Regions from separate parts of the Arenimonas alkanexedens genome, predicted to be linked through region 1. Evidence: riboswitches for the same ligand, from Rfam matches in the RefSeq annotation. Region 1 holds a riboswitch; the other holds the start of a gene.
The links. Region 1 has a riboswitch for cobalamin ahead of ACYVGY_RS09190 (ribonucleoside-diphosphate reductase subunit alpha). Riboswitches for the same ligand answer to the same signal wherever they lie in the genome.
Positions count from the first base shown of each region.

Region 2: it holds a riboswitch for cobalamin, as region 1 does, so the genes downstream of both, ACYVGY_RS07185 (TonB-dependent receptor domain-containing protein) here and ACYVGY_RS09190 (ribonucleoside-diphosphate reductase subunit alpha) in region 1, are expected to answer to the same signal.

Region 1 covers NZ_BAAGUO010000003.1:254,616-259,915, reverse strand. The annotation lists gene ACYVGY_RS09200 (hypothetical protein) at 1-255, shown strand, start outside; gene ACYVGY_RS09195 (M20 family metallopeptidase) at 314-1,615, shown strand; cobalamin riboswitch at 1,768-2,003, shown strand; gene ACYVGY_RS09190 (ribonucleoside-diphosphate reductase subunit alpha) at 2,226-4,619, shown strand; gene ACYVGY_RS09185 (ribonucleotide-diphosphate reductase subunit beta) at 4,631-5,300, shown strand, end outside.
Region 2 covers NZ_BAAGUO010000002.1:556,289-561,588, reverse strand. The annotation lists gene ACYVGY_RS07190 (DUF1631 domain-containing protein) at 1-1,257, opposite strand, end outside; gene ACYVGY_RS07185 (TonB-dependent receptor domain-containing protein) at 1,365-3,179, opposite strand; cobalamin riboswitch at 3,319-3,505, opposite strand; gene ACYVGY_RS07180 (CPXCG motif-containing cysteine-rich protein) at 3,519-3,704, opposite strand; gene hemW (radical SAM family heme chaperone HemW) at 3,754-4,908, opposite strand; gene rdgB (RdgB/HAM1 family non-canonical purine NTP pyrophosphatase) at 4,905-5,300, opposite strand, start outside.

The sequences.
Region 1 (5,300 bases):
GGCGCGGGCGTGATCCGCATGCGTCGCGTCCCAGGCGCGGGACTGGCGGTCGCCGTGGCGCTTTCCTCCCTGGCCTACGCCCTGCCGCTGGCCCTGGTCTCGGGCAGCGCCGAGTTCCGCTACCTGGCCTGGCCCGTGCTGGCCGCCCTAGCCAGCCTCCTCCTCCTGGCCACACCCCCTGCTGGCCAAACCACACAACCCCCTGTGGGAGGGACTTCAGTCCCGATGCCTCTCGCCGAAATGCATCGGGACTGAAGTCCCTCCCACAGGGAGTGGTTTGCTAGCATCGGGGCACTTACATCAGGGGAAGACCATGCGCCGACTGCTGCTCGTCACCGCCCTCGCCGCCGCCCTTTGCGGCCCCGCTGCCGCGCAGCCTGTGGATGTCGAGGCCCTGGCGGCCACGGTGGATGCCAAGGTCCAGGCCTGGCGCCGCGACATCCACCAGCATCCCGAACTGGGCAACCGCGAAGTGCGCACGGCCAAGCTGGTCGCCGAGCATCTGCGCGCCCTGGGCTTCGAAGACGTGCGCACCGGCATCGCCACCACCGGCGTCACCGCGGTGCTGCGCGGTGGCAAGCCGGGTCCGCGCATCGCGCTGCGCGCCGACATGGATGCGCTGCCGGTCACCGAGCGCAGCGGCCTGCCCTTCGAATCCAAGGTCACCACGACCTTCCGCGGCGAAACCACCGGCGTGATGCATGCCTGTGGCCACGACGCCCACACCGGCATCCTGATGGGCGTGGCCGAGGCCATGGCGTCAATGAAGGACGAGCTTCCGGGCGAGATCCTGTTCGTGTTCCAGCCGGCCGAAGAAGGCCCGCCGGACGGCGAGGAGGGCGGCGCCGAGGAAATGCTCAAGCAAGGCATCTTCGACCGCTTCAAGCCCGAGGCGGTGTTCGGCCTGCACGTCTTCAGCACGCTCACCGTCGGCCAGGTGGGCTACCGCAGCGGCCCGCTGATGGCGGCGTCCGACCGCTTCAACATCGTGGTGAAGGGACGCCAGACCCACGGCTCCCGGCCCTGGGGCGGCGTTGACCCGATCGTGGCCGCAGCCGACATCATCGGCACCGCCCAGACCATCGTCAGCCGGCGCCAGAACATCTCGAAGCAACCGGTGGTCGTGAGCTTTGGCGCCATCAAGGGCGGCATCCGCTACAACATCATTCCCGACAGCGTCGAGCTGGTGGGCACCATCCGCACCTTCGACGAAGGCATGCGCGCGCAGGTGTTCGCCGACCTCAAGAACGTCGCCGAAAGCGTCGCCAAGGCCCACGGCGCCACCGTGGACGCCCAGGTACCCGACACCAAGGGCAACCCGGTCACCGTGAACCACCCGGCGCTGACCGCCCGCGTACTGCCCAGCCTGCAGTACGCCATCGGCGAGGAAAACGTGGTCGAGATGGACCTGACCATGGGCGCCGAGGACTTCTCGTTCTACGCCAACCAGGTGCCCGGCTTCTTCTTCTTCGTCGGCGCCACGCCCGAGGGCCAGGACCCGACCAAGGCCCCGTCCAACCACTCGCCCGAGTTCTTCCTGGACGAGGGCGCGCTGAAGGTAGGCACCCGCGCGATGCTGCAGGTGTCGCTCGACTACCTCCACGCCACCGACTAAGCGCCTTTGTAGGAGGGCCTTCAGGCCCGAAGCTTTTTGCGCAAAAGCTTCGGGCCTGAAGGCCCTCCTACATTTTTATTCGCCCCCTTAGCTGCCCGCCGGACGGCGACACTTTATCCACCACATCTTGCGTTGACCGTTGGCGAAACACCCGATATGTTGTGGCCGTCGGTCCCTGTCGCGGCAACGCGAAAGGGTTAATAGGGAAGCCGGTGTGAATCCGGCGCTGCCCCGCAGCGGTATGTGGAAACGAAGGCCGTCATTAGCACTGGAATCTGTGGTTCGGGCCCGAAGGCCCGCCTGCAGGGGCTGGGAAGCGACGGTTGGTAGGTGAGGCGTCAGCCTCGTGTCCACGAGTCCGAAGACCTGCCGACAGCCGCGCGAAGCACAGCGCGCGGTGACCGGCCCAGAGGTCTCCGGGGGGAGGCGGTGCCGGTGTCGTGGCGCCGCGTCTGGGTCCCTGCGACACCCGCCATCCATCCTCCGTTGCACTTCGCATGCCCGCGGGGGCATGGCCGCGCCGACGCCTGGTGGCGTCGCCGTTGACTGTCTCCGCGCGCCGCCCCCGAGGGAGGGTCGGCGACCGTGCGCCACGCAACGGAGCACAACCATGAATTCCGAAACCCTCGAAGCGCTGACCAGCGAAGGCGAACCGCAATTCGCCCTCACCCCGCCCGCCATATCACTGGGCATGACCGTCACCAAGCGCAACGGCCGCCGGGAACCGGTGGACCTCAACAAGATCGTACGTGCCGTGACACGTCAGTGCGGCGACCTGTACGCGATCGACCCGATGCGCGTCGCCACCCGCACCATCTCCGGTCTGTACGACGGCGCAACCACCCGCGAGCTGGACGAACTCTCCATCCGTACCGCGGCGCTGCTCACCGCCGAGGAGCCCGAGTACGGGCGCCTGGGCGCGCGCCTGCTGGCCGACTTCATCGCCAAGGAAGTCGCCGGCCAGGAAATCCACGCCTTCTCGCAGTCGATCTGCCGCGGCCACGAGGTTGGACTCATCAACGACCGGCTACTGGACTTCGTGCAGTCCAACGCGCGCAAGCTCAACGACTCGCTGGATGCCTCGCTAGACCGCCGCTTCGACTACTTCGGCCTGCGCACCCTTTACGATCGCTACCTGCTGCGCCATCCCACCCAGCGCACGGTGATCGAAACGCCGCAGCAGTTTTTCCTGCGCATCGCCTGCGCGCTCAGCCAGGACGTGCCCGAGGCGCTGGCGCTGTACCGGCGCATGGCATCGCTCGACTACCTGCCCAGCTCACCCACGTTGTTCAATGCCGGCACCACCCACGAACAGTTGTCCAGCTGCTTCCTTCTCGACTCGCCCGACGACACGCTCGAGTCGATCTATCGCAAGTACGCCGACGTAGCGATGCTGAGCAAGTTCAGCGGCGGAATCGGCGTCTCATTCACGCGCGTACGCTCGCGCGGCTCACTGATCCGCAGCACCAATGGCCACTCGAACGGCATCGTGCCCTGGCTCAAGACACTTGACTCCTCGGTGGCCGCAGTCAACCAGGGTGGAAAGAGAAAGGGCGCTGCCTGCGTCTACCTCGAACCCTGGCACGCCGACATAGAGGAGTTTCTGGAGCTGCGCGACAACACCGGCGATGAGGCGCGGCGCACCCACAACCTGAATCTGGCCAACTGGATCCCGGACCTGTTCATGCGCCGGGTGGAGACCGACGGCGAATGGTCGCTGTTCGACCCCAAGACCGTGCCGCAGTTCACCGACCTGTTCGGAAAAGCCTTCGATGTCGCCTACGAACAGGCGGAGGCCAGAGGCCGCGCGGTCAAGACCCTGCGCGCGCGCGACCTGTTCGGCAAGATGATGCGGACCCTGGCCCAGACCGGCAACGGCTGGATGACCTTCAAGGACAAGTGCAACCGCGCCAGCAACCAGACCGCGCGACCGGGCAATGTGATCCACCTGTCGAACCTTTGCACCGAGATCCTGGAGGTCACGTCCGGCGACGAGACAGCGGTCTGCAACCTCGGGTCGATCAACCTCGACCAGCACCTGCGGGAGGACGACCAGGGTCGCGCCGAGTTCGACTTCGAAAAGCTGGCGGAAACGGTGCGGCTGGCCGTACGCCAGCTCGACCGGGTGATCGACCTGAATTTCTACCCGATCGAGACCGCCCGCCGGGGCAACCTGCGCTGGCGACCGGTGGGCCTGGGCATGATGGGCCTGCAGGACGTGTTCTTCCGGCTCCGGCTGGCCTTCGACGCGCCCGAGGCACGCGCGCTGTCGGCGCGTATCGCGGAAGACATGTACTTCCATGCGCTGGAAGCCAGCTGCGAACTGGCGCAGGAACGAGGCCACCACCCGAACTTCGACGAAACCCGCGCTGCCCACGGCGAACTGCAGTTCGACGCTTGGGGCGTGCAGCCGACGCTGCCTGAGCGCTGGGACCGCCTGCGGGAGCGCATCCGAGAATACGGTTTGCGCAACTCGCTGCTTGTCGCTATCGCGCCCACCGCCACCATCGCCTCGATCGCCGGCTGCTACGAGTGCATCGAGCCGCAGGTGAGCAACCTGTTCAAGCGCGAGACGCTGTCGGGAGACTTCCTGCAGGTGAACCGGCACTTGGTCGTTGAGCTCAAGCAGCTAGGCCAATGGACGCCCGAGATGCGCGACCGCATCAAGCTGGCTGAAGGCTCGGTGCAGAGCATCGTAGAGATCCCGGCCGAGCTGCGGGCGGTCTACCGCACGGTGTGGGAAGTTCCCATGCGCTCACTGATCGACATGGCCGCCGAGCGAGGCGGCTTCATCGACCAGAGCCAGTCGCTGAACCTGTTCATGGCGTCGCCAAACATTGGCGCGCTTTCCTCGATGTACATGTATGCCTGGAAGCAAGGCATCAAGACCACCTACTACCTGCGCTCCCGCCCCGCCACCCGCATTGCCCAAACCACCGTCGACACCACGGCCGCCGTGGTGTGCTCGCTCGAGAACCCCGAGTCCTGCGAGGCCTGCCAGTAATGACTACCTCCATGACCACCACGAAATTGCTCGACCCGGGCTACAGCCTCACCCTGCGGCCGATGCGCTACCCGCAGTTCTACGAGATGTACCGCGATGCGATCCGCAATACCTGGACCGTCGAGGAAGTGGACTTCTCGCTGGACACCAATGACCTCAAGAACAAGCTCGGGCCGGCCGAGCGCCATTTGGTCGAGCGGCTGGTGGCGTTCTTCGCCACCGGGGACTCGATCGTGTCCAACAACCTCGTGCTCAACCTCTACCAGCACATCAATGCGCCCGAGGCGCGCATGTACCTGTCTCGCCAGCTGTACGAAGAGGCGCTGCACGTTCAGTTCTACCTCACCCTGCTCGACACCTACCTGCCCGAGCCGGAGGCGCGCGCCAGGGCGTTTTCCGCGGTCGAGAACGTGCCGTCCATCCGCCACAAGGCCGCGTTCTGTTTCAAGTGGATGGACAGCGTGCAGCAGCTGCAGCGGCTCGACACCCAGGCCCAGCGGCGCCAGTTCCTGCTGAATCTGATCTGCTTCGCAGCCTGCATCGAGGGCCTGTTCTTCTTTGGCGCCTTCGCATACGTGTACTACCTGCGGTCGCGCGGGCTGCTGCACGGGCTGGCCGGCGGCACCAACTGGGTGTTTCGCGACGAGAGCGGGCACATGGCGTTCGCCTTCGAGGTCATCC
Region 2 (5,300 bases), on a different contig from region 1:
GCGCTGGGTCGGCTTGCCGTTGACCATGACGGTGGTCGAGGCCTTCTGCTGCAGCTGGCCCAGGACGTCCTGGACCTGCTCGGAGCTGACCTGGACCCCCGCACCGCTGGTGCTGGGCTGGCCGCCTACCAGTTTGCCGAGCAGCTGTCGGCGACCGGCGAGCAGGTGCCGCATCTGCTGGAAGGTATCTTCGCCGCTGACGGCTTGGCCGCCGCTAGCCACGCCGGAGCGTCCGCCGGCCTGGCCGGGGTCACCGCCGCCAGCAGAGGTGCCTGCGTTGGCGCTGCTGCGGTCGGCGCCACCTGCGCCGTAGCCGCCGCCTGCGTTGCCGCCGCGATCGCCGCCATCGGCTGTGCTGCTGCTATCGCCACCCCTTCCGCCACTGGCACCGCCGCCAGCGCCGCTACCGCTAGCACTGCCGCTGCCGCCACCGGCGCGGCCGCCGCCGCGGGCTCCGGGCGAACCGCCGTCCGGGCCGTTGGCTGTTTCGGCCGGAGCGCCCGCCGGGTTGGCGCCGCGCGTCTTGGCGGCAGGCGCGCTGGACGGACGGCTGCGTACCGGCACGTAGTGCAGGTTGGGCAGCACGCCGTTGCGCGACAGATAGGTGTTGATGGACTCGATGAAGCCGCCGTAGAGCGGCATCAGATGCCGCTCGAAGGTTCGGAAGAGCAGGCTGCGGTGCTCGCCTGACAGCTCGAGGCAGTCCGAGGCCTGGCGCAACATGCGGCACAGGCCCTGTGGACCGATCGGCAGGTTCTCGGCATCGAAGGCCGGCTTCCCGGCCACTACGCCGAAGCGCTGGCCAAGCAGGTAGAGCGGCAGGCTGTTGCGGACTTCGGCACGGCTGGCGATTTCGGCCAGCACCGTGGTTTCGTCCATATCGACGTTTTCGACCAGGGTCAGCTCGTCGCGGGTCAGGCGGAAGCCGCCGGTGACCGACTTGGCGCCCGGTGGATCCTTGACGCAGGCCAGCTCGGCCTCCAGTGCAATCAGGAAGCGCGGCACCAGGTCCGGACGCGTGCGTTTGACCAGCCGCTGGGCTTCGAGCCAGCGGGTCTGGACCATATTGTTGCGTGCCTGCTCGGCGTACTTGAACAGCTGCTGCTCGAACTCATTGAGGGTCGAGACCAGCGTGCGTTCGATTTCGTCGGACGAATACTCGAGGATGCCGCCCAAAAGGCCGCGCACCCGTTCAGGCAATGGCCGCGTCGCCAGCGTCGGTGCCGACGCGTGCGGAGATGTGGCCGATGCGGACATGCGGCACTCCGTATGAATTCCCCAGCCGGATTCTAGGCACACGTGCGCCCTCGCGCATAGGGCCGGGCCAGGCGAGCATCATGGCGCGCACCTGGCCCGGACCGTGTTTATTTGCCGTTCCACACCAGGCTGAGCAGGCCGCCGCGGCCCGGGGTGTTGTAGCCGCGAACCATTTCATAGTCGCGATCCGCAAGGTTTTCCAGCCTGCCTTCCAAGCGCCAGGCCGGGCTGAACTGCCACGCGAAGCGCAGATGGGCCAGCGCATGAGAGGGCAGGGTGGCGCCGAAATCGGGGCGGCCTGAGAAATAGTCTCCCTCCAGGGCCAGCGACAGGCCGTTGTTCCAAACGTGGCCCAGTTCGACGTGGGCCTTGCGCTTGGCCCGACGCAGCAGGGGCTGGCCGGTGCCCGCATCGATCGCTTCCTGCCAGGTCAGGTTGCCGCCGCCGCTCCAGCCGCCGCGGTCGAAGCGGTAGCCCAGCTCCACGCCTTCGAGCGCGGCGCGGTTGATGTTAATGGCGTTGTTGGTGCCGGGGGCGGCGAAGGCGACCAGGTCACGGACCCGGGTGCGGTAGACCGACAGCTCGAGCCGCTGGGCCGCGTCCGGCGTGAACACCAGGCCGGTTTCCCAGGTTTCGGATTGCTCGGGGCGCAGCGCTGGATTGCCGGCAAAGCCGAAGCCGGTATCGGGGTAGTAGAGCTCGTTGAAGTTGGGAGCGCGGAAGCCTTCGCCCCAAGACAGGCGCCATTGCACGCGCGCGCCCAGATCCACGCCCCAGCCGGCATTGCCGGTAGTGACGCCGCCGTATTGGCTGCTGTCGTCGCGGCGCAGGGACAGATCCAGCACGTGCCGGCCGAAACGGCCGCCATAGCCGACGAAGGCTGCCTGGCTGCGGCGCGTGTCGTCGAACAGCAGGCCGTTGAACGCATTGTCCGAGGCGCCGTTTTCCCGCTGCCAGTTCAGCCCGAAGCGCAGGCTGGTGTCGTCGTCGAGCGCGAGCGAGTGAAGCCAGTCCACGCTGCTGCGGCGGCTGCGGAAGCCGTTCGGGAAGCTCCCGGCGGTATCCAGGTCCTCGCGCGCGTGACCGACCGTGAACTGATGGCTCCAGGCCGAAGACAGTTCGCCGGCGAGGGTGAGGCCGCCGGAGGTGTTGCGGGCGTCGGTGCTGCCGCGGTCAAACTCCACCTCGGCGTCCGTGGCGATCGCAGTGAACGACAGCAGTTGGTTGCCCAGGCTCGTGCGGCCTCGCAGGCTCAGGTTTCGGTTGCGATAGCCATCGTCGTCCGGATCGAAAGAAAACACCGAGTTCGGGTTGGTGGCCGAGAATCCGCGCAAACGCTGGTAGCCGGCGGTGATTCCGAAGCCTTTGCGGTCGCTGCCGCTGCCGACCGCGGCGCTGGCGCCAACGCGGCCATAGCTGCCCGCGGTGAGGCGCGCCGACGGCGCCGAGGGGTCGCGTGTGAAGACGTGCACGACGCCGCCGATGGCGTCCGAGCCCCACATCGAAGCGCGTGGGCCGCGAACGATCTCGATTCGCTCGATCTGTTCCAGCGGCAAATGGGCGAAATCGAAGACGCCCTGCCCGGTCGAGGTGACGCGGATGCCGTCAATCAGGATCAGGCTTTGGGTGGAATTGCCGCCGCGCAGAAACAGGGCGCTGCCAGCGCCCGGCCCGCCGGTGCGGGCGATGTCGATGCCCGCCTGCCGACCCAGCAGGTCGATCAGGTCCGGCGCCTGGCTGGCTTCGATGTCGGCGCGAGTGATCACGGTGACCGAGGCCAGCGCCTCGTCCAGCGGACGGGCCAGGCGCGTAGCGGTGACCTGGACGGTGTCCAGCGTGGCCGCGTCCTGGGCAAGCACGACGGGGGAAAAGCTGAGGGAAATCGCCGCGCAAAGTGCGGCTTGGCGTGCAACGTGGTTCATTGGTTGGTGTCTCCTGGAACGCTCACCCGCGGGAAGCACGCGCGGGGGGAACCGGGAAACGACGTGGCCGGACGCGAACGGACGCAGGCCATGACGCCGCCCCGTCGCCCTCCGCAACGTGCCGTGGTGGCCACCCCTGGGGGTGGCCAAGCACCAGGCCGGTCTCCGGACTCGCCAGTGACGGGATGCGCGGAGCATTCCGTCTCCCTTCCGCCTTCCCATGCCCGGGGGCACAGTGGCTTGCTGGAGGGTTTTCTGGCCTACCGTTGCGGGGGCAGTGCCGGAGTTTGACCGGCTTCCCGAACACCTGGGACCGGTGAAGTCTATGTCAAGACGGGGTCAGTCGTCGCGCCCGGCGTCGTAGCCGTCGAGTTCGCCATCGCCGCCTACCCGCAGCCGCACCGTGATCGGCCGGCAGCAGACGAAGCAGTCTTCGACGTACTCCGCATCGCCGCCGGACGGGTCGGCGACGGTCTCGAAGGATTCCCCGCAGTGCGGGCAGGTCAGGACGATGGTGTCGAGCATGGCGCCAGCCTGCCCGTGGCCAGGTTTGCCGAACGTGACGGCCTGAGGGTCAGAGGAACAGGCCGATCACGTCGTTGGTGAACCGGCGCCCCAGCTCGGTCGGCTGCCAGCGCTCGCCGTCCTGCTCGAGCCAGCCGCGGTCCCGGGCTTGCTGTAGTTCGGTCGCGATGACCCCGCGGTCCAGGCCGGTGCGCGACTCGAAGTCGGCCAGGCTGAACCCTTCGACCAGGCGCAGTGCGTTGAGCATGTAGTCGAAGGGGAGGGCCTGGGGCGCGATCGCATCATCGCCGCCGATGCCCTGCGGGGTGCCGGCATGGGCCATGAAGTCGCGCGGATTCTTCGGCTTCCAGCGCCGGCGCACCTCGCCACTGGCGCCCGCGCTGATCTTGCCGTGGGCGCCGGCGCCGATGCCCAGATAGTCGCCGAAACGCCAGTAGTTGAGATTGTGCGCGCACTGGTGCCCGGCGCGGGCATAGGCCGACACCTCGTACTGGGCGTAGCCGGCGGCGGCCATGGCCTCGATGCAGCGCTCCTGGATGTCCCAGGCGCTGTCCTCGTCGGGCAGGCCCGCGGGCGGCTTCACCGCGAAGGCGGTGTTGGGCTCCATGGTCAGCTGGTAGTGCGACAGATGCGCCGGCGCCAGCGCGATGGCGCGCTCGACGTCGTGCAGGGCCATGGCCAGGTCCTGGCCGGGCAGGGCGTACATCAGGTCGAGGTTGATGTTGTCGTAGCCGGCGTCCTGCGCCAGTTTGACCGCACGCTCGGCTTCACCGCTGTCGTGGATGCGCCCCAGCCGCTGCAGGCAGCCATCGTCGAAGCTCTGGATGCCGAAGCTGATGCGATTCACGCCGGCGGCGCGGTACTGCTCGAAGCGACCGTGCTCGGCGGTGCCCGGGTTGCACTCCATGGTGATCTCGGCGCCGGGCGCGAAGCGCAGACGGGCTGCGCAGGCATCGAGAATGGCGCCGATCGCGTCGGGTGCAAACAGGCTGGGCGTTCCGCCGCCGAAGAACACGCTGTGGACGGTACGGCCCCAGACCTGGGGCAGGTCCTGCTCGAGGTCGCGCACCAGGGCCGCGACGTAGTCGCCTACCGGCAGCGCCCCGGACTGGCCGTGCGAGTTGAAGTCGCAGTAAGGGCACTTCTTGACGCACCACGGAATATGGACATAAAGCGAAAGCGGCGGCGGGATGAGCGTGCTCACGGCTCGCGCAGTCGCTCGCGCAGCTGGGCCAGGGCCCGGCCGCGGTGGCTGATGCGGTTCTTCAGCGCCGGGTCGAGCTCGGCGGCCGTGTGTTGCTGGTCGGGATCCAGGAAGACCGGGTCGTAGCCGAAGCCGCCTTCTCCACGGCGCGCGGCCAGCACGTAGCCCGGCCAACGGCCTTCGACCACCAGCGGCTGGGGGTCGCGGGCATGCTGCATCAGCACGAGCACGCAGTGGAAATGCGCCCGCCGCTGTTCGCCCTCCAGCCCCTGCATGCGTTCAAGCAGCTTGGCGATGTTGGCGGCCGAATCGCCGTGGCTGCCGGCATAGCGCGCGCTGTACAGGCCAGGTTCGCCGTCGAGTGCGTCCACCACCAGACCCGAATCGTCGGC